DNA from 2 places in the Dorea formicigenerans genome. Region 1 is predicted to be linked to the other one. Evidence: riboswitches for the same ligand, from Rfam matches in the RefSeq annotation. Region 1 holds a riboswitch; the other holds the start of a gene.
The links. A riboswitch is a leader RNA that binds a small molecule or an ion and turns the genes downstream of it on or off. The one in region 1 is predicted to bind glycine.

Region 1 (16,687 bases):
TGAAATTGACAAAATGGGGAGTTCCATCGAACATGGCTGCCCGGAAAATGTACTTCTTGACATATTAGACAGTGACCGTTCAAAATTTGTAGATAACTATCTGGGATTTCCGCTGGATCTGTCAAATGTAATTTTTGTGGCAACAGCTAATAGTCTTGAACCGTTGTCGCCGATATTACAGGATCGTCTGGACATTGTAGAATTACCTCCATATACGATAAGAGACAAAAAGCAAATTGTGAAAGGATACATTTGGCCAAAACTGATCAAGGAGTATCAAATAGAGCAGGTAGATATTGAGGAAGATGCAATAGAAGAATTGATTGCACTGTGTCCGGAGGAAGGTGTCCGTGACCTTGAAAGGATCTGCCGGAAAATGTGTGAATCTGTTATTAGTTTATATTATGTAGAAGGAAATATCATAAAGAACATCAAAGCAGAGAATCTGGCAAAAATAATGGGACCTATTTATTATAGATAAGATTGTAATAATGGGCACTATATTTTGTATGTTATATGCGTGTAAACACTAAGTATAGATGCGAAAAATTAATGAGAAAAAGATGTAAAAAAAGATGAATAAAAGTATTGACATATGGTTGTCCAAATGATATTATAACTAAGCTGATTCGCGAGAAAACAATTCTTAAGAATCAAAAAAAAGAATAAAAAAGTTATTGACAAGAGTTAATAATTATGATATTCTAGATAAGCTGTTTCGAACGACAGAGACGATCAAAACGGACAGCAAAAAAGAAAAATAAAAAAGTTGTTGACAAGCGATTGCGAATGTGATAATATAAATGAGCTGTTGCTGAGGCGACAACAAAAAGAACCTTGATAATTAAATAATAGACAACAACCCTGAAGATTCTTTAAGAGAAAATTCAGAACGGACATTGAATAACAATGTCAACCTTAAAACAGTAAAAGGGATAAGAAAGCTAGTAGTTTTCTTGACCTGGAACGAACTTTGATTTTAAATCCGAGTCAAATCGGAATTAAGATTTTTAAACGAGAGTTTGATCCTGGCTCAGGATGAACGCTGGCGGCGTGCTTAACACATGCAAGTCGAGCGAAGCACTTAAGTTTGATTCTTCGGATGAAGACTTTTGTGACTGAGCGGCGGACGGGTGAGTAACGCGTGGGTAACCTGCCTCATACAGGGGGATAACAGTTAGAAATGGCTGCTAATACCGCATAAGACCACAGTACTGCATGGTACAGTGGTAAAAACTCCGGTGGTATGAGATGGACCCGCGTCTGATTAGGTAGTTGGTGAGGTAACGGCCCACCAAGCCGACGATCAGTAGCCGACCTGAGAGGGTGACCGGCCACATTGGGACTGAGACACGGCCCAGACTCCTACGGGAGGCAGCAGTGGGGAATATTGCACAATGGGCGAAAGCCTGATGCAGCGACGCCGCGTGAAGGATGAAGTATTTCGGTATGTAAACTTCTATCAGCAGGGAAGAAAATGACGGTACCTGACTAAGAAGCCCCGGCTAACTACGTGCCAGCAGCCGCGGTAATACGTAGGGGGCAAGCGTTATCCGGATTTACTGGGTGTAAAGGGAGCGTAGACGGCTGTGCAAGTCTGAAGTGAAAGGCATGGGCTCAACCTGTGGACTGCTTTGGAAACTGTGCAGCTAGAGTGTCGGAGAGGTAAGTGGAATTCCTAGTGTAGCGGTGAAATGCGTAGATATTAGGAGGAACACCAGTGGCGAAGGCGGCTTACTGGACGATGACTGACGTTGAGGCTCGAAAGCGTGGGGAGCAAACAGGATTAGATACCCTGGTAGTCCACGCCGTAAACGATGACTGCTAGGTGTCGGGTAGCAAAGCTATTCGGTGCCGCAGCTAACGCAATAAGCAGTCCACCTGGGGAGTACGTTCGCAAGAATGAAACTCAAAGGAATTGACGGGGACCCGCACAAGCGGTGGAGCATGTGGTTTAATTCGAAGCAACGCGAAGAACCTTACCTGATCTTGACATCCCGATGACCGCTTCGTAATGGAAGCTTTTCTTCGGAACATCGGTGACAGGTGGTGCATGGTTGTCGTCAGCTCGTGTCGTGAGATGTTGGGTTAAGTCCCGCAACGAGCGCAACCCTTATCTTCAGTAGCCAGCATTTAGGATGGGCACTCTGGAGAGACTGCCAGGGATAACCTGGAGGAAGGTGGGGATGACGTCAAATCATCATGCCCCTTATGACCAGGGCTACACACGTGCTACAATGGCGTAAACAAAGGGAGGCAGAGCCGCGAGGCCGAGCAAATCTCAAAAATAACGTCTCAGTTCGGATTGTAGTCTGCAACTCGACTACATGAAGCTGGAATCGCTAGTAATCGCAGATCAGAATGCTGCGGTGAATACGTTCCCGGGTCTTGTACACACCGCCCGTCACACCATGGGAGTCAGTAACGCCCGAAGTCAGTGACCCAACCGAAAGGAGGGAGCTGCCGAAGGTGGGACCGATAACTGGGGTGAAGTCGTAACAAGGTAGCCGTATCGGAAGGTGCGGCTGGATCACCTCCTTTCTAAGGAAGATGGATAAAGTAGGTTGCAAAGCAGCCGAATCAATCCAACTAAAACGGAAAAAGTAAGGGTTGTTGTCTGTTATTTAGTTATTAAGGCTGTAAAAAGCTTAATAAGTATTTCTGGTGGCGATGCGCTTAGGGGACACACCCGTTCCCATCCCGAACACGATGGTTAAGACCTAAGCGGCCGATGGTACTTTACTGGAGACGGTATGGGAGAGTAGGTGGCTGCCAGACTATAAAAATAATGAGTTCATTGAAAATGAACGAATATATTTTTAAGTCGTTCGCTGACAACAGGAAGCGAACAACCAAATTTTAAGATGGGCTTATAGCTCAGCTGGTTAGAGCGCACGCCTGATAAGCGTGAGGTCGGTGGTTCGAGTCCACTTAAGCCCAGACCTTTGAAAAAGCTCATAGGTTGAGAAAATTAAATATGGGGGATTAGCTCAGTTGGGAGAGCGCCTGCCTTGCAAGCAGGAGGTCACGAGTTCGAATCTCGTATTCTCCACTTGATGATTGAAAAAATCATCAGTCATGTACCTTGAAAATTGCATATAAGAAATATAGATAAGATATTAAATATCTAATCAAGACATCCGAGGTAATTGTTATAAACAGAGTAATAATTACTACACAATTCGAAGAAAACGAATTCAAAAAATTGACCTAGAAGCCAACGCATGCAACGCTATGCATGTGTAAGCAATCATTCATTCCCGTGGATGAGAGCAAGTTGGTTATGCTAATAAGAGCGTATGGTGGATGCCTTGGCACTAAGAGCCGATGAAAGACGTGATAAGCTGCGAAAAGCTTCGGGGAGGAGCAAATATCCTATGATCCGGAGATCTCTGAATGGGGAAACCCACCTGAGCAAACCTCAGGTATCCTAACGCCAATACATAACGTTAGGAGGGGAACCCGGTGAACTGAAACATCTAAGTAGCCGGAGGAAGAGAAAACAACATGTGATTCTGGAAGTAGCGGCGAGCGAAACCGGAAGAGCCCAAACCGGAGTGCGTGCACTCCGGGGTTCGGACCGCGGAATTGATCCAAAAGACTTAACAGAACGGCCTGGGAAGGCCGGCCAGAGAGGGTGAAAGCCCCGTAAGTGAAAGGTCGATTGGCATGGCGGTATCCAGAGTAGGTCGAGACACGTGGAACCTTGACTGAATATGCGGGGACCACCCCGTAAGGCTAAATACTCCTTAGTGACCGATAGCGCATAGTACTGTGAAGGAAAGGTGAAAAGGACCCCGGGAGGGGAGTGAAAAAGAACCTGAAACCATATGTTTATAAGCTGTGGAACCACTTTAAATGTGGAACCGCGTACTTTTTGTAGAACGGTCCGGCGAGTTACGCTGGCTGGCGAGGTTAAGTCCTTAAGGGATGGAGCCGAAGGGAAACCAAGTCTGAATAGGGCGAAGAGTCAGTCGGAGTAGACCCGAAACCGGGTGACCTATCCATGTCCAGGATGAAGTTGCCGTAAAAGGCAATGGAGGTCCGAACCCACATCCGTTGAAAAGGGTGGGGATGAGGTGTGGATAGGGGAGAAATTCCAATCGAACCCGGAGATAGCTGGTTCTCCTCGAAATAGCTTTAGGGCTAGCCTCATACAAGTCTTGCGGAGGTAGAGCACTGAATTTCCTAGGGGGCGTCAAAGCTTACCGAAGAATATCAAACTCCGAATGCCGCGTAGATGGTGTATGGGAGTCAGACTGCACGAGATAAGTTGGGTAGTCAAAAGGGAAAGAGCCCAGACCTGCAGCTAAGGTCCCAAAATGTGTGTTAAGTGGAAAAGGATGTGGGATTTCGAAGACAACTAGGATGTTGGCTCAGAAGCAGCCATACATTCAAAGAGTGCGTAATAGCTCACTAGTCGAGAGGTCCTGCGCCGAAAATGTCCGGGGCTGAAACACACTACCGAAGCTCAGGAATGTACTTGTACATTGGTAGAGGAGCATTGTATACGGGAAGAAGCAGTACCGATAAGGAGCTGTGGACTGTATAGAAGAGAGAATGCCGGAATGAGTAGCGAGAGGAAGGTGAGAATCCTTCCGGCCGAATATCTAAGGTTTCCAGAGTAAAGCTGATCTGCTCTGGGTAAGTCGGGGCCTAAGGCCAGGTCGAAAGACGTAACCGATGGACAACAGGTTGAAATTCCTGTACCGCGATATAACAGAACTGTGGGGACACGTGTGGAGAGCACAAGCCGGGAATGGAAAGCCCGGCGCAAGCAAGGTAGGAGTCGTACTGGCAAATCCGTACGGCAATCCGAAGATGTGATGCGTACCGAATTAAGAGTAGGGAAGAGTGTGAGCCATGCGTCAAGAAAAGCCGCTATTGTTTGTATCGCGCCCGTACCGTAAACCGACACAGGTGGATGAGGAGAGAATCCTAAGGCCGACGGGAGAAGCATTGTTAAGGAACTCGGCAAAATGACTCCGTAACTTCGGGAGAAGGAGTGCCACTGAGAGGTGGCCGCAGAGAATTGGCCCAAGCAACTGTTTAGCAAAAACACAGGTCTATGCAAAACCGAAAGGTGAAGTATATGGGCTGACGCCTGCCCGGTGCTGGAAGGTTAAGGGGAGAGGTTAGCGCAAGCGAAGCTTTGAACTTAAGCCCCAGTAAACGGCGGCCGTAACTATAACGGTCCTAAGGTAGCGAAATTCCTTGTCGGGTAAGTTCCGACCCGCACGAAAGGCGTAATGATTTGGGCACTGTCTCAACAATGCACCCGGTGAAATTGAAATACCAGTGAAGATGCTGGTTACCTGCGCCAGGACGGAAAGACCCCATGGAGCTTTACTCCAGCTTGATACTGGGATTCGGTATTGCATGTACAGGATAGGTGGGAGGCTTTGAAGCGGTGACGCCAGTTGCCGTGGAGCTGCTGTTGGGATACCACCCTTGCAGTACTGGGTTTCTAACCAGCGGCCTTAAACAGGTCGGGGGACAATGTCAGGTGGGGAGTTTGACTGGGGCGGTCGCCTCCGAAAGGGTATCGGAGGCGCTCAAAGGTTCCCTCAGAATGGTCGGAAACCATTCGAAGAGTGCAAAGGCAGAAGGGAGCTTGACTGCGACACCGACGGGTGGAGCAGGTACGAAAGTAGGACTTAGTGATCCGGTGGTATAAAGTGGGATTGCCATCGCTCAACGGATAAAAGCTACCCTGGGGATAACAGGCTTATCACTCCCAAGAGTTCACATCGACGGAGTGGTTTGGCACCTCGATGTCGGCTCATCGCATCCTGGGGCTGAAGTAGGTCCCAAGGGTTGGGCTGTTCGCCCATTAAAGCGGTACGCGAGCTGGGTTCAGAACGTCGTGAGACAGTTCGGTCCCTATCCGGCGTGGGCGTAGGATATTTGAGAGGAGCTGTCCTTAGTACGAGAGGACCGGGATGGACTGGCCGCTGGTTGATCTGTTGTTCTGCCAAGAGCATAGCAGAGTAGCCAAGCCGGGACGGGATAAACGCTGAAGGCATCTAAGCGTGAAGCCCCCCTCAAGATGAGATATCCCAACGCAAGTTGTAAGACCCCTTGAAGACGACGAGGTAGATAGGACAGAGGTGGAAGTGTGGTAACACATGGAGCTGACTGTTACTAATAGGTCGAGGGCATAACCAAGTAAGGTGGATAGGTAAAGATGTTAAAAAGTTTCTTATATGCGATTTTGAAGGTACATCCTTCATAAGGCCCAGTGGCTCAGTTGGTTAGAGCGCCGCCCTGTCACGGCGGAGGTCGAGAGTTCGAGTCTCTTCTGGGTCGTTATGGGATCATAGCTCAGCTGGGAGAGCATCTGCCTTACAAGCAGAGGGTCATAGGTTCGAGCCCTATTGGTCCCATTACAACTTAAAAGTTGTTAGTTATATTGAATATGGGTGGATTCCCGAGTGGCCAAAGGGGACAGACTGTAAATCTGCTGCTTAATGCTTCGGTGGTTCGAATCCACCTCCACCCATTAGCCTAAAGGCTTGCGCCGATGTGGCTCAATTGGCAGAGCAGCTGATTTGTAATCAGCAGGTTATCGGTTCGAGTCCGATCATCGGCTTAACTCTTTTAAAGAGAAATTTTAATATCGCGGGGTGGAGCAGTCTGGAAGCTCGTCGGGCTCATAACCCGAAGGTCGTAGGTTCAAATCCTGCCCCCGCAACTTACATTGGCAATAGCTGATGTGATGAATGCCCAGATAGCTCAGTTGGTAGAGCAGAGGACTGAAAATCCTCGTGTCACTGGTTCGATTCCGGTTCTGGGCATTTTCCTTTATGATATGCATAATGGAAGAAACGGGCGTGTAGCTCAGGTGGTAGAGCACTTGACTTTTAATCAAGTTGTCCGGGGTTCGAATCCCCGCACGCTCATGTAGACAAGCAAGAACTTTAAAGGTTCTTGCTTTTTTTTGTACTTTTATTTAATATTATGTATAAGAGATATTATAGACGACAGGAGAGGCAACAGAAGTTATGAGCTAAACAATAAAAAGTACAAATGAGGATGAAGAGTTATGGGGAAAAAGAGAAGATACATCACAGGGCTTGATGGCATAAGAGCAATTGCGGTTATTATGGTACTGTCATATCATTTGAAGCTGGCTTTATTTAAGAGCGGCTTTCTTGGTGTGACAGTATTTTTTGTTTTATCAGGATATTTAATTACAGGTATTCTGATTTCCGAAGTGGAAGAAGAAGGAACAATAGATTTGAAGAACTTTTGGTTGAGACGTATCAGGCGTCTTGTTCCTGCAGTCATGTCAATGGCAGTTGTTATAATATTTGTCAGCGCAGTCGTAAACAGGATTATTTTTACAAAGGGCTGCAAGGATTTCCTGGCATCTGTTCTGGGATTTAATAACTGGTGGCAGATTTTTAATAAGGTATCTTACTTTGAAGCGGCCGGAGTACCATCCCCATTTACGCATTGTTGGTCACTGGCGATTGAAACACAATTTTATCTGATATATCCATTGATTCTTCTGGGAATCTATAAGTTAGCAAAAAGCAGAGGAGAGGGACGGGCAAAGAGAGGTCTTTTGTTTGCCGGAGTAACGTTGTTGCTGGCGCTGATCTCAGTTATTTTGATGATTGTATTATTTGATCCACAGCAGGATGCCAGCCGGGTATATTATGGGACAGACACGAGAGCATTTTCTCTTCTGTTCGGTGCATTACTTGCAATTCTGTGGGAGTACCGGATGGTTCCAAGAAGACTTTCGGCAAGTGTCAATATGGTCTTGGGCAGTGTGTCTTTTGCAGCATTGCTTGTGATGACGATAGCAATCAATGGTTCCAGTAATTTTTGGTACAGAGGAGGACAATTTGTTGGAACAATTCTGACCGTATTGATGGTCTATGCAGTATCAGGACGAAAGACCTGGCTTAGCAGATTCTTAAGTAACCCAGTATTGAAATGGATTGGGGATCGTTCATACAGCATATATCTGTGGCATTATCCAATCATTTTGTTAATCAGTAAGGGGATAAAGGCATCCTGGTGGATTACATTAATTGAGATTGTATTAAGTGTTGTCATGGCAGAGCTTTCTTATCGTTTTATCGAGACGCCGATCCGCCATGGTATTATTGGGGAATATTTGAACATTTTAAGAAGCAGACCGAAATCCAGACAGGAGAAAAAGCGTCAGGTACAGGTGGCAAGAAGAAGTTTGAAGGTAATGGCAGGTACATTTGTACTGACTGTGTCACTGATACTTTGTATGGTATTCGTGCCGAAGAAAAATGCATTGGATACATTGCAAAAACGTGAGGCAAAGGCAGAAGAGACAGGTAAGATGACGGAAGAACAACTCGCAAAGCAGAACGCGAAAGGCTCAGAGAGTGATGATACCATCTGTACGGCTGATCTGACAGATGATGAGATTCTGGAAGGTTTAAATCTCCTGCTCATCGGAGATTCTATTGCAGTTGATGTGACAGATGATTTTTATGAAATATTTCCCAACAGCGTCAGTGATACAAAAATCGGACGGATTACATCACTTGGTAAACAAGTTCTTGATTCCTACATTGACGAAAAGAAATGGGAAGGAGAAGGCGTAATATTTGCATCACTTTCGAACAGTCCGATCAATGGTGAACTTGAAGATATTCGGGAGAAGATAGGAAAGGATATGCCATTGTTTCTGACAACAGTCCGGATTCCGCATGATACGTTCGAAGAGGAAAGCAACAGCAAGATAAAAAAATTTGTAGAAGAAAATAATCATACATATCTGATCGACTGGTATGCTGCAAGCGAGGGTCATGATGAGTATTTTGATGCAGACGATACACATTTGCTCCCGGCAGGTGCGAAAGCATATGCAAAATGTATCAAGGAGGCTGTACTGGCTGCATATAAGAAAGAGAATATCGAAATTCCTAAGTCAAGATTGAGCAGTGGTGCAGATACAAGTACGGACAGCAGTAATGCCAGTAGTACAGATTCCAATACGGATAGTAGCAATGACAATCGTACAGATACAAGTACAGAATAGTTGTTATTTACTGAGAAAAACGCATGTAAAACTGGCGTAAAGGCTGTAAATACGGTGTCAGATATTTAACGATAATCACTGATAGAATTCTAACAAGTAAGAAAAATATTTAACGCTTGACTTTATTATCAGACAGCTGTATTCTGAGGTTAAGTTGAAGGAAGGACTTGTGAGATACCACTATCATGTGAGACGCGACACATGGAATGATAGACTGGAGCCGAAGGGGCAAGCAGAAACTCTCAGGCAAAAGGAACGGGTCTGGACAACACTCTGGAGAACAATGGAAGGGATTGTACCGAAGAAGTAACTTACCTGCCATACACGCGAAGACCGGTAAGTAATCTTTCAGGTGAAAGGACAGAGGCAGATAAAAAATAATTAGTCTTAAGATTGTTAAGAAATTATTTTTTACCTGCTTTTTTTGTACCCTTTTTTAAAAATTTTTGGGGAAATTTGGAGGATGATTAGAAAATGAACATGGTTGAACAGGTAACAGATTATGTGAAGAACTATGACGAAGAGGTTGGAAAAGCAATTGAGTTGGAGCTTGGACGCCAGAGAAGAAACCTGGAGCTGATTGCATCTGAGAACATTATCAGCCCGGCAGTGATGATGGCTATGGCAACTGTACCGGCAAATAAATACGCAGAAGGATATCCGGGCAAGAGATATTATGGGGGCTGCGAGAATGTAGATATCGTTGAAAATCTGGCAATTGAGAGATTAAAAGAATTATTTGGCTGTGATCATGCATGTGTTCAGCCACATTCAGGAGCAAATGCAAACAATGCAGTATATCAGGCACTGATTAAACCGGGTGACACAGTAATGGGACTGAACCTGGCACACGGCGGACATCTGACACATGGATCACCGGTAAACCAATCCGGTATTTTATATAATTTTGTTCCTTACAACATCAATGATGACGGAGTACTGGATTACGATGAGATTCGAAAACTTGCACATGAATGTAAGCCGAAGATGATTGTTGCAGGAGCTTCCGCTTATCCAAGAGAGATCCGATTCGATATCTTTGCAGATATTGCAAAAGAAGTTGGCGCTTATCTCTTCGTAGATATGGCACATATCGCAGGACTGGTTGCAGCAGGACTTCACCAGAATCCGGTTCCATACGCAGATGTAGTTACAACGACAACGCACAAGACACTGAGAGGACCAAGAGGCGGAGTGATCATGTGTAAGGAAGAACATGCAAAAGCAATTAACAAAGCAATCTTCCCGGGAACTCAGGGGGGTCCGCTGATGCATATTATTGCAGCAAAAGCTGTCTGCTTCGGAGAGGCATTGAAACCAGAGTTCAAAGAGTATCAGAAGCAGGTAGTGAATAACGCGAAAGCACTTGCAGATGCATTGATTGCAGAAGGCTTCAATCTGGTAAGTGGTGGAACGGATAACCACTTGATGTTAGTAGATCTTCAGAACATGAACATTACCGGAAAAGAACTTCAGAACCGACTGGACGAGGTTTACATCACAGTCAATAAGAACTCAGTACCAAATGATCCGGCAAGCCCATTTGTAACAAGTGGAATCAGAATTGGTACACCGGCAGTTACAACAAGAGGACTGAAGGAAGAGGATATGAAGATAATCGCAAAACTGATCAAGATGACAGTGACAGACTTTGAGACAAAGGCAGATGAAATCAGAGATGAAGTTACAAAAATCTGCAAGAAATATCCATTATATGAATAAATTAATGTACCTATAATTAACGTCCCTATTAAAAACAAGAAGGAGGATATGATATGGAGTTAAAAACACCACTTTATGGTGCGCATGTGAAAGCAGGCGGTAAGATCGTTCCATTTGCAGGATATCTCTTACCGGTACAGTATGGAACAGGTGTTATCACAGAGCATATGGCAGTTAGAGAAAAAGCAGGACTTTTCGATGTGTCTCATATGGGAGAGGTATTGTGCCAGGGAAAAGATGCACTTGCAAACCTGCAGAAGCTGCTGACAAATGATTTTACCAACATGGTAGATGGGCAGGCAAGATACAGCCCGATGTGTAACGAGAATGGTGGAACGGTAGATGACCTGATTGTATACAAACGTGGAGATAATGATTACTTTATCGTAGTAAATGCGGCGAACAAAGATAAAGATTATCAGTGGATGTTAGACCATCAATTCGGAGAGGTCACATTTACAGATGCATCTTCTGAGTATGGGCAGATTGCACTTCAGGGACCAAAAGCAATGGAGATCCTGAAGAAATTAACGGCAGAAGAGAACATTCCAAAGAAATATTATCATGCAGTATTCGATACAGAGGTAGCTGGAATCCCATGTATCATTTCCAAGACAGGATACACAGGAGAGGACGGAGTCGAGTTATATCTGGCAAGTGAAAATGCTGAGAAAATGTGGGATGCACTTTTAGAGGCCGGAAAAGACGAAGGGTTGATTCCATGTGGACTTGGAGCCAGAGATACACTTCGTATGGAAGCAGCAATGCCGCTGTACGGACATGAGATGGATGATGAAATATCACCACTTGAGACAGGCCTGAAATTTGCAGTCAAGATGGGAAAAGAGGAAGACTTCATCGGAAAGAAAGCCATGGAAGAGCGTGGTGAGCCGAAGATTACAAGAATCGGACTCAAAGTAACCGGAAGAGGAATTATCCGTGAACATCAGGATATCTATGTTGGAGAAAAGAAAATCGGACATACAACAAGCGGAACACATTGTCCATTCCTGGGATATCCAATCGCAATGGCATTAGTAGATGCCGGAAGTGTAGAGATTGGTAATAAAGTAGAAGTAGATGTAAGAGGACGTAAAGTCGAGGCAGAAGTCATTGCACTGCCATTCTACAAGAGAGCAAAATAAGTTTTAGTGAAGGATTAAAAAAGAGAATATATAAAAAAGGAGATTATTAAGATGGAAATCAGAGAAGGATTATTATATGCAAAATCACACGAGTGGGTAAAAGAAGAGGGAGATGTTGTTACAATTGGTCTTACAGACTACGCACAGTCTGAGCTTGGAGACTTAGTATTTGTAAATCTTCCGGAAGAGGGAGACAGCGTATCCGTTGGTGAGGCATTTGGAGATGTTGAGTCTGTAAAGGCTGTTTCTGATGTATATTCACCAGTTTCCGGAGTTGTGTGTGAGATTAACGAGGAGCTCTTAGATGCACCGGAATCTATCAACGGAGCACCATATGATGCATGGTTTATCAAAGTAAAAGAAGTATCTGAGAAAGAGGAATTATTATCCCCATCAGAATACGAGGCATTTGTAGCAAGCGAGCAGTAAGACAAAGACGGGAGGTGGACGGCATATGGGAAGCTATGTACCGAATACGTTAGAAGAACGTCAGGAAATGTTAAAAGAAATCGGATACAATTCTATCGAGGATCTGTTCGCACATATTCCTGATGAGGTTAAAATCAAAGGCGGACTGAATATTCCGGAAGGAAAGTCAGAACTGGAAGTCCGCAGAGAGATGGAAAATATCGCATCAAAGAATCAGGTATTCAAGACCATTTTCCGAGGTGCAGGAGCATACAGACATTTTATTCCATCCATAGTGAACAGTGTGATTTCAAAAGAAAATCTGCTGACAGCATATACACCGTATCAGGCAGAGATCAGTCAGGGAATCTTACAGTCCATTTTTGAATATCAGACAATGATCTGTGATCTGACTGGAATGGACGTGTCTAATGCCTGCGTGTATGATGGTGCCGAGGCGGTAGCAGAAGGTGTGGCAATGTGCCAGGAGAGAAAGCGCAAGAAAGCATTCGTATCAGCAGCAATCCTGCCGGATGCACTGGCAACGATCCAGACATATTGTCATGGAAATGGAATGGAGATTGAAGTCATTCCGGAAAAAGACGGAGTGACAGATCTTGACTACTTAAAAGAGCATATTGATGAGCAGACAGCATGTGTCTACATCCAGCATCCGAACTATTACGGTAATCTGGAAGATGCACAGGCAATTGGGGAAATTGCTCATGGTGCCGGGGCAAAATATATCATGGGCGTAAATCCAATCTCCCTTGGAATCATTAAGACACCGGCAGAGTACGGTGCAGATGTGGCAGTTGGAGATGGACAGCCACTGGGACTTCCACTTGGATTTGGAGGACCATACTTAGGATTTATGGCAGCCACAGAAGGCATGATGAGAAAGCTTCCGGGAAGAATTGTCGGTCAGACAGAAGACCACAATGGAAAGACCGGATATGTATTAACACTTCAGGCAAGAGAGCAGCATATCCGTAGAGAAAAAGCTTCCAGTAACATTTGTTCCAATCAGGCACTTTGCGCGCTGGCAGTTGGCGTGTACATGTCAGCTATGGGAAGTGAAGGAATCAAAGAAGCAGCGCTTCAGTCTACTTCCAAAGCACATTATCTGGCAGCAGAGCTTGATAAAATCGGATTTAAAGTAGAGAATAAGGGAGAATTCTTCCATGAATTTGTAACTGTATCTGAAAAATGTCCTTGCGAGGCATTAAAGGCGCTGGAAGAGCATGGAATTCTGGGAGGATATCCACTTGGAAACCACCGAGTATTATGGTGCTGTACCGAGATGAACACGAAAGAAGAGATGGATGAAGTTGTCCGTATTTTAAAGGAGGTGTAGAGCATGTTAGTATTTGAAAAAAGCAGAGCCGGACGGGGCATGAGCATGCTCCCAGCCTGCGATGTAGAAATCAAAAAACCTGGCGAGAAGGATGCAAGACAAAAAGAGCTTCACCTTCCGCAAATGTCTGAGAATGACCTTTCCAGACACTATACAGAACTGGCAAAGAAATCCCATGGAGTCAATGATGGATTCTATCCACTTGGATCTTGTACGATGAAGTACAATCCGAAAATTAATGAAGATATGGCAGCATTGCCGGGATTTACCCAGATCCATCCGCTGCAGCCAGAACATTCTGTACAGGGATGCCTGGAAGTTCTGAAAAAATCCGAAGAATATCTGTGCGAGATCACAGGAATGGACGGTATGACATTTCAGCCTGCAGCAGGAGCTCACGGAGAGTTCACAGGTCTGATGCTCATTAAGGCATATCATGAGAGCAGAGGAGACGATAAGAGAACGAAGATTATCGTACCGGATTCTGCACATGGAACAAACCCGGCCAGTGCGACAATGGCAGGATATAAAGTGGTCAGCATTGCATCTGCACCGGACGGAGGAGTAGACCTTGAAGCGTTAAAGGCAGCTTGTGGGGAAGATACTGCCGGACTGATGCTGACCAATCCGAACACGGTTGGATTGTTTGACAAAAATATTTTAAAAATTACAGAAATCGTACATGAATGCGGTGGTCTTTGCTATTACGATGGAGCAAACCTGAATGCAGTTATGGGAACTGTAAGACCTGGAGATATGGGATTTGATGTTATTCATCTGAATCTTCATAAGACATTCTCAACACCTCATGGAGGAGGCGGTCCGGGAAGCGGACCGGTTGGCTGCAAGAGCATGCTGATGCAGTTCCTGCCATCCTACAGAGTGGTAGAAAAAGAAGGGGCTCTGGCAATGGAGAAAGCAGAGCACAGCATCGGTGAGATGAAAGAATTCTACGGAAACTTCCTTGTAGTTGTCAAAGCACTGACGTACCTGATGACACTTGGAAAAGAAGGAATTCCGGAGGCAAGCCAGAACGCAGTCCTTAATGCGAACTATATGATGAACAAGTTAAAAGACCTCTATACAATGGCATATGATGAGGTATGCATGCATGAGTTTGTTATGAGTCTGGAAGATCTTAAGAAGAAAGCAGGCGTATCTGCAATGGATATCGCAAAAGGACTTCTGGATAACGGAATCCATCCGCCTACAATGTACTTCCCATTAATCGTACATGAAGCGCTGATGGTAGAGCCGACAGAGACAGAGTCAAAAGAAGTACTGGATCATGCAATTGAGGTATTTCGTAAGCTTTACAATGACGCGCTTGAGAATCCGGAAAGCCTGCTTCAGGCACCAGTGACAACACCGGTCACAAGAATGGATGAGGTAGAGGCAGCAAGACATCCGGTACTCAAGTATAACTTTGAGGCGTAATTTCAGAAGTAGTGTAAATAAAAGCGAAAGATATTATTTGAAAATAGGATAAGGGGATCGCATATGGTAGAGAAGATTACTTACATTGAGAGCGGTCAGTTTCATCCATATAAAAATCTTGCAGTGGAGGAGTATTTACTCCTCCACTGTGAACCTCAGGAGTGTATTTTATATTTGTGGCAGAATCAGAATACCGTTGTAATCGGAAGAAATCAGAATGCCTGGAAAGAATGTAAAGTTGATAGTCTTGAGGAAAATGGAGGACATCTGGCACGTCGTCTTTCCGGTGGCGGAGCGGTATATCATGACCTGGGAAATCTGAATTTCACATTTCTCGTGTCAAAAGAAAATTATAGCATTGACAGACAGTTGGAAGTCATTGTCAAAGCAGTGCAAAAGTTAGGTGCAAAAGCGGAGAAGTCCGGAAGAAATGACATTTTGATTGATGGAAAGAAATTTTCCGGAAATGCATTTTATGAGCAGGAGCAGCATTGCTATCATCACGGAACATTGATGATGAATGTTAACAAAGAGATGCTTTCCAAATATCTGACTGTATCAAAGGAAAAATTACAGTCCAAAGGTGTGGACTCTGTAAAATCAAGAGTGACTAATCTGGTGGATTACATACCGGATCTTACACTGGAAGCATTGAAAAAAGCACTTCGTGAAGCATTTGAAGAAGTTTATGGTCTGACATCGAAAGAGTGTAAGATGGAAGATCTGGATCAGAAAGAAATCGAACAGCGGACGAAACATTTTTCTTCCTGGGACTGGCGCTATGGACGGAAAATTGATTTCCAGTATGAGATATCAAAGAGATTTTCGTGGGGGCAGATGAATATTCAGTTCCAGGTGGATAAAGGAAAAATCTCTGATGTCAATGTGTACTCGGATTCGCTGAAACCTATGACAATCGAGAAGCTTCCGAAGTATTTAAAAGGTATCCGTTATCATAAGAAGAATATTTGCTCAGAGCTTAGTCTTTACTGGGCCGAGGACAAGCAGGAAGAAGAGATGATAGCAGATATTATCGAGTGGATAAAAGAGGAAGAACTCTAGCAGAAAAATGTCTTTCCGAATTCAATTTAAGTGTTACATCCAGTTGAACAAGGTGGAAAGATATGAAAGAAGTTGTGGAAAAAGACACTGCCATTTGGCAGTATTGTGGATAATTACAGGAGGACATCAGTATGAGCGAGAAATATGATGTAATCGTGATCGGTGCCGGACCGGGAGGATATGTGGCAGCCATTAAAGCAGCGAAGCTTGGATTTAAAACAGCTGTTATTGAGGCAAGAGAAGCAGGCGGAACATGTCTGAATCGTGGATGTATTCCGGCAAAAGCAATGATTCATGCAGCAGAAGTATACAGAAGCGCAAAAGAGTGTGAGCGCTTTGGTATCCATGCAGAAAATGTAACATTTGATTTTGAAAAAATATTTGAATATAAAGAAGAGACAACAAAGCAGCTTGTTTCCGGTGTGGAAGGGCTGTTTAAGGGCAACGAAGTTGACCAGATCGCCGGAAAAGGAACCCTTCTTCCAGATAAGAAAGTAAAAGTTGTGTCTGAAGACGGAGAGA
Region 2 (16,687 bases), 1.4 Mb from region 1:
AACGCCGGAGGAAGTATTTGGTTCTTCTAACGAAAGAATGAAAGAATTCCTTGGGAAATTTAGAGAAAACTAATAAATGGGGTCTTAATATTAATAATACTAATAAATAAACCAAAATAAAAATAATGACTAAGTAAGACTTAAGGGCAGGTGGGGCAATTGCATTTCCATCTGCCTTGTATTATACTTAAAAACATCTGATGACTGATAGGAAGAAGGAGTTACATTCATGAGCAACTATGAGAAGATAACAACAGGTATGGGTGAAGAATGTGGTGTATTCGGAGCATATGATATGGATGGAGGAGATGTAGCACCATCTGTATATTATGGTTTATTTGCTTTGCAGCACAGAGGACAGGAAAGCTGTGGAATTGCAGTGACAGACACATACGGAGAGCGCAAAGTTCATTCGAAGAAGGGGCTTGGCCTTGTAAACGAAGTGTTTGATGAGGAAGCCTTAGAAGGGTTGAAAGGTAATCTTGGTGTCGGACATGTCCGTTATTCAACTGCAGGGGCAACGAAGGTAGAAAATGCTATGCCACTTGTTCTGAACTATGTGAAAGGTACTTTGGCAATTGCCCATAATGGTAATCTGACAAATGCTGTGGAGCTTCGTCATGAACTGGAATATACAGGAGCGATTTTCCAGACGACCATTGACTCAGAAGTAATCGCGTATCATATTGCAAGAGAACGACTGAAGACGGCAAAAGCAGAGGAAGCTGTCCGTAATGCCATGCAAAAGATAGAAGGTGCTTACGCACTGGTTGTGATTTCTCCAAGAAAAATGATTGGAGCGAGAGATCCGTTCGGACTACGTCCGCTTTGTATCGGAAAAAGAGACAATACATATTTTCTTGCATCAGAGAGCTGTGCGATCGCAGCAGTAGGCGGCGAATTTGTAAGAGATGTAGAACCAGGTGAGATTGTAAGCTTTACAAAGAATGGCATTACATCAGATAAATCTATGGCAATCTCTCCTAAGAAGCAGGCGAGATGTATTTTTGAGTATATTTATTTCGCTAGAACGGACAGTACAATTGATAAAGTTAATGTTTATCATTCTAGAATTACGGCAGGAAAAGCATTGGCACAGTCCTATCCGGTGGAGGCAGATCTTGTAGTTGGTGTGCCGGATTCCGGTCTGGTAGCTGCAAAAGGATATTCAGAAGAGTCAGGAATTCCTTATGGTATGGCTTTTCATAAGAATAGTTATGTGGGAAGAACATTTATCAAACCAAAGCAGAGCCAGAGGGAGAGCAGTGTTAAGATTAAACTAAATGTTATCGAGGAAGTAGTAAAAGGAAAGAGAATTGTCATGGTCGATGATTCTATCGTACGTGGTACAACCTGTGCGAATATTATAAAAATGCTGAAAAAGGCAGGAGCAACAGAAGTTCATGTAAGAATTAGTTCTCCACCGTTTTTACATCCTTGTTATTTTGGAACGGATGTACCGTCCAATGATCAGCTTATTGCACATTCTCATACGACGGATGAAATTCGCGAGATGATCGGTGCTGACTCACTGGGGTATATGAAAATCGATAAGTTGAAAGATATGGTCGGAGAACTGGCGTATTGTGATGCATGCTTTACTGGAAATTATCCGATGAAAGTTCCGACAGAGGACATTTCTCATGCATTTGATTAATTGTGAAATGTGATTTTTTATTAAATGTGTTGATAGCAGGAGAAGGTATCCTGTATAATGATAATGTAGAAATAATATGTGAAGAAATCACTTAAATGTGGTATATCAGGGAGGAAGAAAAATGAGCTACGATAGATATGTAAGCCCGCTTTCAGAGCGCTACGCAAGTAAGGAGATGCAGTATGTATTTTCACCGGATAAAAAGTTTAAGACGTGGAGAAGGCTCTGGATCGCTCTGGCAGAGACAGAAAAAGAACTGGGACTGTCCATTACACAGGAGCAGATCGATGAACTGAAAGCTCACGCAGAAGATATCAATTATGAGGTGGCAAAAGAACGTGAGAAAGTTGTGCGCCACGATGTAATGTCTCATGTGTATGCATATGGACAGCAGTGTCCGAAGGCGAAAGGAATTATTCATCTGGGAGCAACTTCATGCTATGTAGGAGATAATACAGATATTATTGTAATGTCTGAGGCACTTGAAATTGTAAGAAAAAAACTGATAAATGTTATTGCAGAACTTGCAAAATTTGCGGATAATTATAAAAATCAGCCGACACTTGCCTTTACACATTTTCAGCCGGCACAGCCGACGACGGTTGGAAAGCGTGCAACACTTTGGATGCAGGAATTTCTGATGGATCTTCAGGATCTGGAATATGTAAAAAGTACATTAAAGCTTCTTGGCTCTAAGGGAACGACCGGAACTCAGGCAAGCTTTTTGGAACTTTTTGATGGAGATCAGGAAAAAATCGATCAGATTGATCCGATGATCGCAAAGAAGCTTGGGTTCGAAGCATGTTATCCGGTATCAGGACAGACTTATTCCAGAAAAGTTGATACAAGAGTACTGAATGTACTGGCAGGAATTGCAGCCAGTGCACACAAATTCTCCAATGACATTCGCCTGCTCCAGCATTTGAAAGAAGTAGAGGAACCGTTTGAGAAGACGCAGATAGGATCATCTGCTATGGCATACAAGAGAAATCCGATGAGAAGTGAGCGTATTGCATCTCTTTCCAGATATGTGATGATTGATGCACTTAATCCTGCGATCACATCTGCAACACAGTGGTTCGAGAGAACACTTGATGATTCTGCAAATAAGAGACTCAGCGTTCCAGAAGGATTCCTTGCAATTGATGGTATCCTGGATCTTTGTCTGAATGTTGTAGATGGACTGGTTGTATATCCGAAGGTGATTGAGAAACGGCTAATGTCTGAACTTCCGTTCATGGCAACTGAGAATATTATGATGGATGCAGTAAAAGCAGGCGGAGACAGACAGGAACTCCATGAGAGAATCCGTGAGCTTTCTATGGAGGCCGGACGTAATGTGAAGGAAAAAGGTCTGGATAACAACTTGCTTGACCTGATTGCAGCAGATCCGGCATTTGGTCTGAATGAGGAAGAGTTAAAGAAGACGATGGATCCGGCAAAATATGTTGGACGCGCGCCGCTTCAGGTGGAAAATTTCCTGAAAAAAGTTGTGGATCCAGTTCTGGAAGCTAATAAAGATGTGCTTGGCATGACAGCAGAAATTAATGTATAAATATACAGAAAAATGTATTAAGAAGCGAGGAAACTCGCTTCTTTTTTAGTCCATTTTTGCAAATTGTCAAAATTAATCACTGTTTATATTAAAATTGGTTGCAAATTTTGTGCTAATAAACTATAATTCTATGTAAAAGAAGTTAGCAAGTTACAAATAACTTCGCAAAACTTCAAAATGTAACTAATGATGTCTATCTAAAGTGAAAAGGGGGAAACTATATGGAGACATTAAATAACATTGTATTGACAATTCAGAACTACATGTCAAACTACATTTTGGTAATTGCACTTCTTGGAGCAGGTCTTTGGTTCTCAATCAGACTTGGTTTTATCCAGGTTCGGGGATTTGGCGAAAGTATGAGAAGAACTTTTGGCGGTCTGTTCAGTAAGAAAGGAAAAGCAGGAAAAGACGGAATGTCTTCTTTCCAGGCGCTTGCGACAGCAATTGCAGCACAGGTAGGAACTGGTAATATCGCCGGAGCGGCAACAGCACTTGCAATTGGTGGAGCTGGAGCAATCTTCTGGATGTGGATCGCAGCATTCCTCGGAATGGCAACCATTTATGCAGAGGCTATCATGGCTCAGAAGTATAAGACGGTCGGAGCCGATGGACAAGTTACAGGAGGTCCGGTATACTACATAAGAGCAGCGTTCAAAGGAACATTTGGAAAAGTCCTTGCTGGAATTTTTGCAGTATTGATTACACTGGCGCTCGGATTCATGGGTAATGCCGTACAGTCCAACTCTATCGCAGCAGCATTCCATACAGCATTCGGTATTCCGCAGTGGATTATGGGTCTGGCCGTAGCAGTGATTGCGCTTTTCGTATTCGCAGGTGGTATCGAACGTATTGCGAAAGTAACAGAGACAGTCGTACCATTTATGGCAGCTCTTTACATTGTAGGCGCCCTGATCATTATCATTTACAACTACAAGAATATCCCATATGCATTTGCATCTATCTTTGTAGGAGCATTTGCTCCACAGTCTGTAGTCGGTGGTGCTGCCGGTGCAACTGTAAAATTAGCACTTACAAAAGGTGTCGCAAGAGGATTGTTCTCTAATGAAGCTGGTATGGGATCTACGCCGCATGCTCATGCAGTAGCAAAGGTTAATCACCCGGTAGAACAGGGATTTGTGGCTATGGCTGGTGTATTTATTGATACATTTATCGTACTGAATCTGACAGCACTTGTTATCCTGACAACAAAGTCTATTCCTACAGGGCTTACAGGAGCGGAACTTAGCCAGTATGCGTTCTCTACATTATATGGAAAAGGTGGAAATGTATTCATTGCAATTTGCATGTTCTTCTTCGCATTTTCAACCATTATCGGATGGTACTTCTTTGGTCAGGCAAATGTAAAATATCTGTTTGGTCCAAAAGCAGTGAAGATTTACTCTGTATTAGCAGCGTGCTGCGTATTCCTTGGATCACTTGCAGAAGTTGATCTTGTTTGGAATATGGCAGATTGCTTCAACTCCTTGATGGTAATCCCGAATATCCTTGCATTGTTTGCATTGAGCAAGGTAATCAGCCAGGTACATAAAGATTACTTCACCAACTTTAACAAAGCAAAATAAACTAATTAATAAAAACATAAGCTAAGATAGTGTTAAGAAAAGAAGTCCGGCAGAATTAAAACTGCCGGGCTTCTTTAATGTTAAAAACTGGTTGGTTAATTTAAAATAATAATGCATATATATTCAGAAAATAGTGATTAATGTATTACAATAAAAGAATATATATAAGAAAAAACTAAAACAAATAAAAAATAATCATTGTTTACAGAAAATTCTATTGAAAAAAAGATTTATTTCGGTTATACTAAAACTCGAGAAGCACGAATACATTATTACAAATGTCTTTCGAAAAGGAAAAAAGGGGGTCGTTTTATGGAGACATTAAATAACATTGTATTGACGATTCAGAATTACATGTCAAACTACGTACTGATTATTGCACTGTTAGGTGCGGGCCTTTGGTTCTCATTCAGACTTGGGTTTATCCAGGTAAGAGGATTTGGCGAAGGAATGAAAAGAACTTTTGGCGGTCTGTTCAGTAAGAAAGGAGAAGCCGGAGCGGATGGAATGTCATCATTCCAGGCGTTGGCAACAGCAATTGCAGCACAGGTAGGAACCGGTAATATTGCCGGAGCGGCAACAGCACTTGCAATTGGAGGACCTGGAGCAATCTTCTGGATGTGGATCGCAGCATTCCTTGGAATGGCAACTATCTATGCAGAAGCGATTATGGCACAGAAGTATAAGACGGTCGGAGCGGACGGACAGGTCACAGGAGGACCGGTTTACTACATAAGAGCAGCATTCAAGGGGACGTTTGGAAAAGTTCTTGCTGGAATTTTTGCAATACTGATTACACTTGCACTTGGATTTATGGGTAATGCAGTACAGTCTAACTCTATTGCGGCATCATTCCATACAGCGTTTGGTATTCCACAGTGGATTATGGGTCTTGTAGTAGCAGTAATCGCAATTTTCGTATTCATGGGTGGTATGAAACGAATTGCAAAAGTTACGGAGACAATTGTTCCGTTTATGGCAGCATTATATATTATCGGCTCATTAATCGTAATTATTTACAACTATAAAAATATTCCTTATGCATTTGCATCTATCTTTATCGGCGCATTTTCTCCGAGCTCTGTAGTCGGTGGAGCAGCCGGTGCAACTGTGAAGCTTGCACTTACAAAAGGTGTAGCAAGAGGATTGTTCTCTAACGAAGCTGGTATGGGATCCACACCACATGCGCATGCAGTAGCTAAAGTGGATCATCCGGTAGAACAGGGATTTGTAGCTATGACAGGTGTATTTATTGATACATTCGTTGTACTGAATCTGACAGCGCTTGTTATCCTGACAACGAAATCTATCCCGAGCGGAAAGACAGGAGCAGAACTTAGCCAGTATGCATTCTCTACATTATATGGAAAAGGCGGAGACATCTTCGTAGCCATCTGTATGTTCTTCTTCGCTTTTTCTACTATCATAGGATGGTATTTCTTTGGTCAGGCTAATATCAAATATTTGTTTGGACCGAAAGCAGTGAAAATCTATTCTGCAGCTGCAGCGGTTTGTGTGTTCCTTGGATCACTTGCAGAAGTTGATCTTGTATGGAATATGGCAGATTGTTTCAATTCTTTGATGGTAGTACCAAATATTCTTGCATTATTTGCGCTGAGTAAAGTAATCAGCCAGGTGCATGAAGATTACTTTAAAAACTTTAAAAAGAAAAATAATTCATAGATGGTGTCAATAAATAATTGAATAATTGATAGTAGAATCAGTAAACTCCAGTTGCAAATAAACTGGAGTTTACTGTGATAAAGCACTAAATTAAGGAGTGCTAATAAATAAAAGTAGAACATCTTATAATAAAAAGGCAAAATTGTTTGTGAACTAATAGAATATTGTGAAAAACTGAATATATTATTTATAGACAAAACAAATGCAATGGCAATTGTGACCAAAAAGGGACATTGCGAAATGTGCATAATGACTAAAAAAAGAAAGTTATGGCAAAAGGGTTGCAAATAAATTAACAATACGTTATTATAGATACAGGCAATGGGAGATATTCATTGTCTCTATAAAATAAAAGTGAATAGCGGGATGATCTTTCTTAAGAGAGAGTCTTTACTAAAGAAGACCGCCGAAGAGGCAAGCCAAGGTATGTTGGTGAACATATCAGGGGTGAAACTTTCAGGCAAAAGGACTGAGAAAGGGACTGCGTTCTGAATCTTGTGTTGAAGAGAAAGGCTATCTAAGAAGGACGGTCAAGACAAAAGACAGAAAGGCGATGCACACACAATATTGGTGTTGTATCGTCTTTTTTTAATCCTACCGGATAGCTGGGAAGAATGACACAATACTTATTTCATCTATGTAAGAAATCAAAAATGGAAGGCGGATAAAAAATGAAGAAAGATTACATTATAATAACGAACAATCCATTAGTTCCACAGATGCTTGATGAAGAGCATGAAGTGGATTATAGTGAGATTTCTTATGAGGATGTATTGGGGAAAGTTAGAGACAGAATACACGAAGGACATTTGCTTTTATCACATCCATTATCTGGAAGCGTGAAGCCGAATGAAACACCATATAAGTCGGTTATGATCTCACGTAAAGCCGGAAAACTGGATGAGAGGTCACTGTCAATTATAGAAGGAGCCATAAGATCCTGTGCAAAGTTTGAATTCAAGTCAGAAAAGTACAGAGAATTCATGCCAGAAACATTCAAAGACTTCCAGTTAATTGACTGGACCCTGTTACAAAGCGCTATTTCATCCGCAGATGTGTGGTAGGTCGAGTAGCGAGAGGTTGTTAAAGCATTTAGCTTACACAATAATATCAAAATTCTTGAAGGAGGGAACCATAAGTGAGAAGATTGGAAATGGGACACATTTACATTAAGGATATCCAGTTCGCAGCAGAGTCTAAGATCGAAGATGGAATTCTTTATGTAAACAAAGAAGCTGTAGAGGCTGTTGCTCTTGAGGATGAGCACATTAAGAGCGTATCATTTGATATTGCTAGACCAGGTGAGTCAGTGAGAATCACACCGGTTAAAGACGTTATCGAGCCACGTGTAAAGGTTGAAGGAAGAGGAGGAGTCTTCCCGGGAGTAATCAACAAAGTAGATACAGTTGGTGAAGGAAAAACTTATGCATTAAAAGGAATGGCTGTTGTTACAGCTGGTAAGATCGTTGGATTCCAGGAAGGTATCATCGATATGACAGGTGTTGGAGCACAGTATACACCATTCTCAAAAACATTAAATCTTGTTATGGTATGTGAGCCAGTTGATAACATCAAACAGCATGATTATGAGAAAGCTGTTCGTTTCGCTGGATTCAGAGTTGCTGTATATCTTGGGGAATTAGCACGTGATCTTACACCAGATGAGACAAAGGTTTATGAGACATACGGGGTTATGGAAGGAAAAGAAAAATTCCCAGATCTTCCGAGAGTTGCTTATGTACAGATGTTACAGAGCCAGGGACTTCTTCATGACACATATGTATACGGAGTAGATGCTAAGAAGACACTTTCTACTCTGATGACACCAACAGAGATCATGGACGGAGCTATCGTATCCGGTAACTGTGTATCTGCTTGTGATAAAAACCCAACATATGTTCACGAGAATAACCCGGTTATTCACGATTTGTTCGAGGAGCATGGTAAAACTATTAACTTTGTTTGCCACATCCTTACAAATGAGAACGTTTACCTTGCAGACAAGATGCGTTCTTCTGACTGGACAGCAAAACTTTGCCGTTTCTTAGACCTGGATGCTGTAATCGTATCTCAGGAGGGATTCGGTAACCCAGATACAGACCTTATCATGAATACAAAGAAAATTGAGGCTGAAGGCGTTAAGACTGTTATCATTACAGATGAGTATGCTGGACGTGATGGAAAATCTCAGTCACTTGCTGACTCTGATCCGGCTGCAGATGCTGTAGTAACAGGCGGAAATGCTAATGAGCTGATTCACCTTCCAAAACTTGATAAAGTTATCGGAACTTTAGACTATGTTAATGTTATCGCTGGTGCCAGCGACAAGACTCTTCAGGAGGACGGATCTCTTGAAGTTGAGATTCAGGTTATGACTGGCGCAACAAACGAGACAGGATTCAACGTACTGAGTGCACGATAGAAAGGGAGGACGAATCATAATGAGTAAAATTAGAGTTGTACATTATATCAACCAGTTCTTCGCTAATATCGGTGGAGAAGAAAAAGCAGATTACCCTGCAGAGCTTCGCGTAGGAGAGGTCGTAGGACCAGGACTCGCTCTTGCTCAGAAATTTGGAGATGAAGCTGAGATCGTTGCTACAATCGTATGTGGTGACTCTTACTTCAACGAGAATCTTGAAAAAGCTAAAGCTGAGATTCTTGAGATGGTTAAAGGACAGAATGCTGATCTGTTCATCGCTGGACCTGCATTCAACGCAGGACGTTACGGAGTTGCTTGCGGAACAGTTTGCGATATGATCAAAGAGGAGCTTGGAATCCCGGTAGTTACAGGAATGTACGTTGAGAATCCAGGTGCTGATATGTTCAAAGACAAAGTATACATTGTTCCTACAAAGAACAGTGCAGCTGGTATGAGAGATGCAATTGGAAAATTAGCTCCACTTGCTATGAAACTTGCTAAAGGTGAGAAGATTGGTGCTTCTTGCGAAGACAACTACATGCCAAACGGTATCCGTGTAAACTTATTCGAGGAGAAACGTGGATCAAAACGTGCTGTTGAGATGCTTCTTAAGAAGATTGCTGGTAAGCCATTCGTAACAGAGTTCCCAATGCCGACATTCGACAAGGTTGCTCCACAGCCGGCTATCAAAGATCTTAGCAAAGCTACAATCGCTCTGTGTACATCCGGTGGTATTGTTCCGAAGGGTAATCCAGATCACATCGAGTCATCTAATGCTACAAGATATGGTGAGTATGACATTACAGGTGTTAACGATCTGACAGAGGAGACATACGAGACAGCTCATGGTGGATACGATCCGGTATACGCTAACGAGGATGCTGACCGTGTACTTCCAGTAGACGTTATGCGTGAGTTCGAGCGTGAGGGTGTTATTGGAAAACTTCACAATAAATTCTATACAACAGTTGGTAACGGAACAGCCGTATTATCAGCTAAAGCATTCGCTGATGAGTATGCTCAGAAGCTGATCGCTGATGGTGTTGATGCAGTTATCATGACCTCCACTTGAGGTACCTGTACACGTTGCGGTGCAACGATGGTAAAAGCTATTGAAGCTGCAGGACTTCCAGTAGTTCATATGTGTACTGTAACTCCAATTTCTATGACAGTTGGAGCTAACAGAATCGTTCCTACAATCGCTATTCCACATCCACTTGGAAATCCGGAGCTGGATAAAGATGAGGAGTACGCACTTCGTAAATCCTTAGTTAAGAAAGCTCTTGAAGCTCTTACAACAGAGGTTGATAAACAGACAATTTTTGAGTAAAATTGTGCATTTTATAAAAAATATGCATTTCATTTTTGAAAACTATGTGCTATATTGTATGTAGCGTTATAGAATAAAAATGAAAAAAGGAGAATTTCGTTATGAGCAAAATTTATGACGTAATTGTCCTGGGTGCAGGTCCTGCTGGATTAGCAGCAGGACTGTACGCAGGAAGAAGTCGCTTATCAGTTCTTATCGTTGAGAAAGGACAGGATGGCGGACAGATTTCAATCACAGATGAGATTGAAAACTATCCTGGACAGATTGTAGATCAGCCGGAGTCAGGTCCGTCTCTGATTGCACGTATGACAGAGCAGGCTAAGAAGTTTGGGGCTGAGCGTGTATCTGACACAATCAAAGAAGTTTCACTTGAGGGAGATGTAAAAGTCCTCAAAGGTGAAAAAGGTGAGTATCAGGCAAAGAATATTATCATTGCTACAGGTGCTCATGCAAGACCAATCGGCTGCAAGGGTGAGGCAGAGTTCCTTGGAAGAGGAGTTTCTTACTGCGCTACTTGTGACGCTAACTTCTTCGAGGATTTTGAGGTATATGTAGTAGGTGGTGGAGATTCCGCTGTTGAAGAGGCTATGTACCTTACAAAATTCGCTAGAAAAGTTACAATCATTCACAGACGTGATGAGCTGCGTGCAGCAAAATCCATTCAGGAGAAAGCTTTCAAAAACGACAAACTTCACTTTATGTGGGATACAGTTGTTGAGGAAGTTGGAGGAGATGGAATCCTTTCCTGGATGACAGTTAAGAATGTGAAAACTGGAGAAGTTACTAAGATTGAAGCTGACGAAGACGACGGAATGTTCGGAGTATTCGGATTCATCGGTACTATTCCTAATTCTGACATCTTCAAGGGAAGTGTTGAGATGGATGAAAGAGGATATATTCCAACTGATGCGGACATGCATACAAATATCCCAGGCGTATACGCTGCTGGTGATGTACGCGTGAAGAGCCTGAGACAGGTTGTTACTGCTGCAGCTGACGGAGCGATCGCTGCAGTTATGGTAGAGAGAAGCATGGCGTAGAGTATATATTCTATTTCATAAATAAGACTTAAAAGGAGGATCAGACCAATGATAGAAGTAGATAAGAATACGTTCCAGACAGAGGTTCTGGAAGCTGAAGGATATGTATTCGTTGACTTTTTCGGTGACGGATGTGTTCCTTGTGCAGCACTTATGCCAAAGGTACATGAGTTCGCTGACACATACGGAGATAAACTTAAGTTTACATCTCTGAATACAACAAAGGCTCGTCGTCTGGCAATCGGCCAGAAGATTCTTGGCCTTCCGGTTATGGCAATCTACAAAGATGGAGAAAAAGTAGATGAGCTTGTAAAAGATGATTGTACACCGGAGACAATCGAAGCGATGATCAAGAAATACATCTAATAATTAGGTGAGTTCTTTGTCATATATATTTAAATAAACATGTTTTTTACCAAAAGAAAGGAGAAAGCATAATTATGGCTATTTTAGAGGGAAAAAAAGCAATAATTATCGGAGACCGTGATGGAATTCCGGGACCAGCTATCGCAGAGTGCGTAAAAACTGCTGGTGCTGAAGTAGTATTTTCATCTACGGAGTGTTTCGTCTGAACGAGCGCAGGCGCAATGGACTTAGAGAATCAGAAAAGAGTAAAGGATTTCGCTGATGAATACGGCGCAGAGAACTTAGTAGTAGTTCTTGGTGCTGCAGAAGGTGAAGCTGCAGGTCTTGCAGCTGAGACTGTAACAGCAGGAGATCCGACATTCGCAGGTCCATTGACAGGGGTCCAGCTTGGACTCACAGTATATCACGTTTGCGAGCCTGAAATGAAGGCAGAGTTTGACGAAGCTGTTTATGATGAGCAGGTAAGCATGATGGAGATGGTACTCGACGTTGACGATATCGTTAGCGAGATGAGCGCTATCCGTGACGAATACTGCAAATATCTGTAAGATATGTCAGAGGGTCAGACCCCGGGTAAGCCCGAAAGGGTCAGACCCTCTTTTTCTATTCTTCTATTTATGGGGAAATAGAGAAGCGAACTTAGGAAAGGTGGAAAACTGTAATGAATAGTGTAATTAAAGGAGCAAGTTATGTCTTAGCACATACTCCTGACATGGTTTTATATAATGGAACAACTCAGACAACAGAGAGAATCGTAAATCCAGATTCAGAGTACTTAAAAGAGGTGCCAGAGCATCTTCGTTCATATGAGGATTGTGTAGCTTACTGGCCAAACCAGACATACATCGGAAATGTACATCCGGATGAGCTGGCACAGGTAGAGGCTCCATGGTATGACAAGAAGATGGAGAATGCAAGCCGTTATGGAAAATACGGTGAGATCATGCCTGAGGAAGAGTTCTTATTCCTGGTACAGATCAGTGACCAGTTTGAAGTTGTAAAACTGGAGAAGAACTTCGTAGAGAAGTACAAAGGTCAGTTTGCAGCAAACCCAATCATTACAGAAGATATTTCATCCCAGATCGAAGACGGTGTAGAGCTTTCCGAGATCGAGGGATATGTAAATGATGAGCACGCAGAGGGACTTTACTTCAACCACGAGCTGGTTGGATGTGTAAAACGTGCACATGATATCGATCAGAACTTAAGCGCACACGTAATGCACGAGAACTTAATGAGTAAAGCAACAAGTGTACTTGCTCTTCTTTATGCAGTACGTAACGCAGGAATCGAAAAAGCAGATGTAGAGTATGTTATTGACTGTGCAGAGGAAGCATGTGGAGACATGAACCAGAGAGGTGGCGGTAACTTTGCAAAGGCTGCAGCAGAGGTTGCAGGACTTGTAAGCGCATCAGGATCAGACGCAAGAGGATTCTGTGCAGCACCGACACATGCACTGATCGAAGCAGCAGCATTAGTAAAATCCGGAGCATACAAGTGTGTAGCAGTAACAGCCGGAGGTTGTACAGCAAAACTTGGAATGAACGGAAAAGACCACATCAAGAAAGGTCTTCCAATCCTTGAGGACTGCCTTGGTGGATTCTGTGTAATCCTTGCAGAGAACGATGGAGTAAATCCGGAGATCGACCTTAGCATGCTTGGACGCCACAGTGTAGGAACAGGTTCCGCACCACAGAACGTAATCGGAAGTCTGGTAGCAGATCCGCTTGACAGAGCAGGAATGAAGATTACAGACATCGATAAATACTCACCAGAGATGCAGAATCCGGATATCACAAAACCGGCAGGAGCTGGAGATGTACCGCTTGCTAACTACAAGATGATCGCAGCCCTTGCAGTTAAGAGAGGAGAGCTCGACCGTAAAGAGATCGGAGAGTTCCCTGCAAAACACGGACTTACAGGATGGGCACCGACACAGGGACATATCCCATCAGGAGTACCATATGTAGGAGTTGCAAGAGAGGACATTCTGGAAGGAAAGATCAAGAATGCAATGATCATCGGAAAAGGAAGTCTGTTCCTTGGAAGAATGACAAACCTGTTCGATGGAGTATCTTTCGTGATCCATGGAAATACAAAGGCACAGGAAGAAGCTGCAGCCGGAGTATCTGAGGATGAAGTAAAGGGACTCATCGCTAAGGCAATGAAAGAATTCGCTGCTACTCTGATAGCAGAGTAAGGGGTGGTAAAGATGGCAAATGTAGAAAAGATGATCGCAGAAACATTCCTGGAGATGGCACAGGGTCTTGAGAGCGGAAGCTATGGAAAGAGACCAAAGATCGCATTAACCGGAATGGGAAGCGAACATGGAGAAGAGAATGCCATGGAAGCAGCCCTGATGGCAGCAAAAGATGGCGTTGATGTATATTATATCGGATCACTTGAGGCAGAGGGAGTTACAACAGTAAAAGTTGCAGATGACGAAGAAGGCCACAAGAAGATGGAAGAGATGCTTGCAAATGGAGAAGTAGACGGAGCAGTTACCATGCACTTCCCATTCCCAATCGGAGTATCTACAGTAGGACGAGTAGTGACACCGGCAAAGGGAAGAGAGATGTTCGTAGCAAATACAACAGGAACATCCAGTGCAGATCGTATCGAAGGTATGATCAAGAACACAATCTACGGAATCATTGCAGCAAAAACATGTGGAATTGCTAATCCAACAGTCGGAATCCTGAATGTAGACGGAGCACGTCAGACAGAGAAAGCTCTCAAAGAGCTTCAGGAGAACGGATATGATATCACATTCGCAGAGTCTGCAAGAGCAGACGGTGGATGCGTCATGAGAGGAAATGACGTACTTCAGGGAACACCGGATATCATGGTAACAGATTCCCTGACAGGAAACATCATGGTAAAAATGCTTTCATCCGCAGCAACAGGCGGAAGCTTTGAAGCAACTGGATACGGATACGGACCAGGAATCGGCGAAGGATATGAGCAGTTAGTCATGATCGTATCAAGAGCCAGCGGAGCACCTGTTATTGCAGGAGCAATCCGTTATGCAGCACAGCTTGTAAGAAACAAAGTATTTGAGGTAGCAAAAGCAGAATTTGCAGCAGCAAAGAAAGCAGGCTTAAAAGAGATCCTGGATGCAAGAAAAGCAGCAGCAAAACCGGCTGCAGCAGAGGAGGATGTAAAAGAGCCGCCGAAGGAGATCGTAACAGCACAGATCGCAGGAATCGAAGTAATGGATCTTGAGGATGCCGTAAAAGCATTATGGAAGATCAATATCTATGCAGAGAGCGGAATGGGTTGTACAGGACCGATCATTCGTGTATCAGATGCAAACCTTGAGAAAGCTCATGAAGAGCTTAAGAAAGCCGGATACATTAACTAATTACAGTTAATTTTAAGGTGTATATGAAATAAAAGAAAGTGGTGATTTGTCAACATGTAAAATGTGGCGAGTTGCCACTTCCTTTTTGTATACAAATTTATAAATTTGTTTTATAATGGACAAAACAAAGACATGTTGGGGATAGCTCTATCAGAAACAGGATGAGAAAGAGAGGAATAGAATATGGAAAATATTCTAAAGAAAAGTTCCGGAAGGACGGAGAGATTTGTGTTGGCATTTGCAATCGCGGTTGTGATGGTGTTTGGAGTACTTAATCCGTTGACTTATGTTACAGATTTTAACACTGCTCAGGAAATCAATGGAATGGGAAAAGTCGTGAATACGGATACAAAAGCATTACCATATGGAAATGTGTGTTCAAGTGAATTGAGACAAAAGATTTCGATGTTGACAATGGAAAAGAATATTCTTGGGAGTTTAAGTGCAAGAAGAAATTATGCGGATTTATGTAGGATGAAAAACAGAGAAATAAAGCATACTGTTGTGACAAAGAATATAGCATGTACAGGAAAATCAGTTAGCAGAGAAAACATGATGGATTATTCGGATATATCAGTTCCGATTCTAGATAAAAGAGATGATTCTGATCTGGTATCGGGAATCATAGAACAGCCAATTGTCTATCCGATTACAGATAATGAGAATGTCGTAGAAGAACCGGTCTATATAGAAATTTCCGGAATGAAGATCGACTCAGAAGGGTATGTGACAGAAATCTTAAGTGGTGCACCAGATGGAGTATTAGCATTTCCAACAGATGTAAGATGTAAAGGAATCCGTTCAGATGTATTTGAGCGTTCAGACAGTTCCCTGAAGAATGAGACAGAAGAAGTCTATATTCCAGCAAATATTGTGCATATGGATGACGGACTTTTTGACTGTTTGGAAAATGTGGATTTCATACAAGTTGCAAATGGAAATCCGGCATATTATAGTGAGTTTGGTATTTTATATCATGCAGATGGAAGCCTTGCATGTATGCCACAGGCAAGAATTTGTAAATAACCGGAAAGCATATGTTTATATGCCAGGTTGTTCGTGAAAAAATACATGATATAAAATTGTATATAGAAAAAAACAACTATCTATTTTATTAATCCAGTGATATAATAGCGTCAGTATACAGAACATTTTTGGAAGAGTATATTGGCGCTGTTTACTTATAGCAGATTGTTGTAACTGACGGATTCTCTGACAGATATAATTGGGAATTTGTAAAACAAACAGGAACTACAGAGAATATTAAGGAGAGAAGGCCTATGGAGATCAGACGGATTACTGAAGATAAAGATAATTATCTTGAAATGCTCCTGATTGCAGATCCGCAGGAGAATATGATCCGGCGGTATCTGGATAAAAGTGATATGTTTGTGCTGGAAGATGCCGGTGAAGTGCTGACAATCGGTGTTGTGGAACATATGAAAAACAAACGATGTGAATTGAAGAATCTGGTCACTGCACAGGAATATCGAAGACAGGGATATGGGACTTATATGGTCAATTATCTTTCTGAATATTACAGTGTGACCTGTGATGTTATGTATGTCGGTACAGGGAACAATTCGAATACGCTTGATTTTTATAAACAATGTGGATTTGTTAATTCACATATCGTTGCAAATTTTTTTGTAGATCATTATGAGAAACCGATTTATGAAAATGG

Region 2: it holds a riboswitch for glycine, as region 1 does, so the genes downstream of both, NQ560_RS09145 (GrdX family protein) here and NQ560_RS00190 (serine hydroxymethyltransferase) in region 1, are expected to answer to the same signal.

The regions. Positions count from the first base shown of each region.
Region 1 is NZ_CP102279.1:24,046-40,732, forward strand. It holds gene NQ560_RS00120 (AAA family ATPase) at 1-481, shown strand, start outside; rRNA gene NQ560_RS00125 (16S ribosomal RNA) at 1,011-2,541, shown strand; rRNA gene rrf (5S ribosomal RNA) at 2,661-2,778, shown strand; tRNA gene NQ560_RS00135 (tRNA-Ile) at 2,867-2,940, shown strand; tRNA gene NQ560_RS00140 (tRNA-Ala) at 2,980-3,052, shown strand; rRNA gene NQ560_RS00145 (23S ribosomal RNA) at 3,280-6,168, shown strand; tRNA gene NQ560_RS00150 (tRNA-Asp) at 6,236-6,309, shown strand; tRNA gene NQ560_RS00155 (tRNA-Val) at 6,314-6,386, shown strand; tRNA gene NQ560_RS00160 (tRNA-Tyr) at 6,421-6,502, shown strand; tRNA gene NQ560_RS00165 (tRNA-Thr) at 6,520-6,592, shown strand; tRNA gene NQ560_RS00170 (tRNA-Met) at 6,621-6,694, shown strand; tRNA gene NQ560_RS00175 (tRNA-Phe) at 6,725-6,797, shown strand; tRNA gene NQ560_RS00180 (tRNA-Lys) at 6,830-6,902, shown strand; gene NQ560_RS00185 (acyltransferase family protein) at 7,046-9,034, shown strand; glycine riboswitch at 9,298-9,408, shown strand; gene NQ560_RS00190 (serine hydroxymethyltransferase) at 9,515-10,756, shown strand; gene gcvT (glycine cleavage system aminomethyltransferase GcvT) at 10,810-11,901, shown strand; gene gcvH (glycine cleavage system protein GcvH) at 11,953-12,330, shown strand; gene gcvPA (aminomethyl-transferring glycine dehydrogenase subunit GcvPA) at 12,356-13,666, shown strand; gene gcvPB (aminomethyl-transferring glycine dehydrogenase subunit GcvPB) at 13,670-15,103, shown strand; gene NQ560_RS00215 (lipoate--protein ligase) at 15,167-16,165, shown strand; gene lpdA (dihydrolipoyl dehydrogenase) at 16,297-16,687, shown strand, end outside.
Region 2 is NZ_CP102279.1:1,855,587-1,872,273, reverse strand. It holds gene NQ560_RS09170 (amino acid ABC transporter ATP-binding protein) at 1-73, shown strand, start outside; gene purF (amidophosphoribosyltransferase) at 230-1,657, shown strand; gene purB (adenylosuccinate lyase) at 1,779-3,212, shown strand; gene NQ560_RS09155 (alanine/glycine:cation symporter family protein) at 3,434-4,798, shown strand; gene NQ560_RS09150 (alanine/glycine:cation symporter family protein) at 5,111-6,481, shown strand; glycine riboswitch at 6,849-6,963, shown strand; gene NQ560_RS09145 (GrdX family protein) at 7,153-7,545, shown strand; gene NQ560_RS09140 (glycine/sarcosine/betaine reductase component B subunit) at 7,635-8,903, shown strand; gene grdB (glycine reductase complex selenoprotein B) at 8,923-10,233, shown strand; gene trxB (thioredoxin-disulfide reductase) at 10,335-11,273, shown strand; gene trxA (thioredoxin TrxA) at 11,322-11,639, shown strand; gene grdA (glycine/sarcosine/betaine reductase complex selenoprotein A) at 11,714-12,187, shown strand; gene grdC (glycine/sarcosine/betaine reductase complex component C subunit beta) at 12,301-13,839, shown strand; gene grdD (glycine/sarcosine/betaine reductase complex component C subunit alpha) at 13,852-15,003, shown strand; gene NQ560_RS09105 (hypothetical protein) at 15,187-16,029, shown strand; gene NQ560_RS09100 (GNAT family N-acetyltransferase) at 16,284-16,687, shown strand, end outside.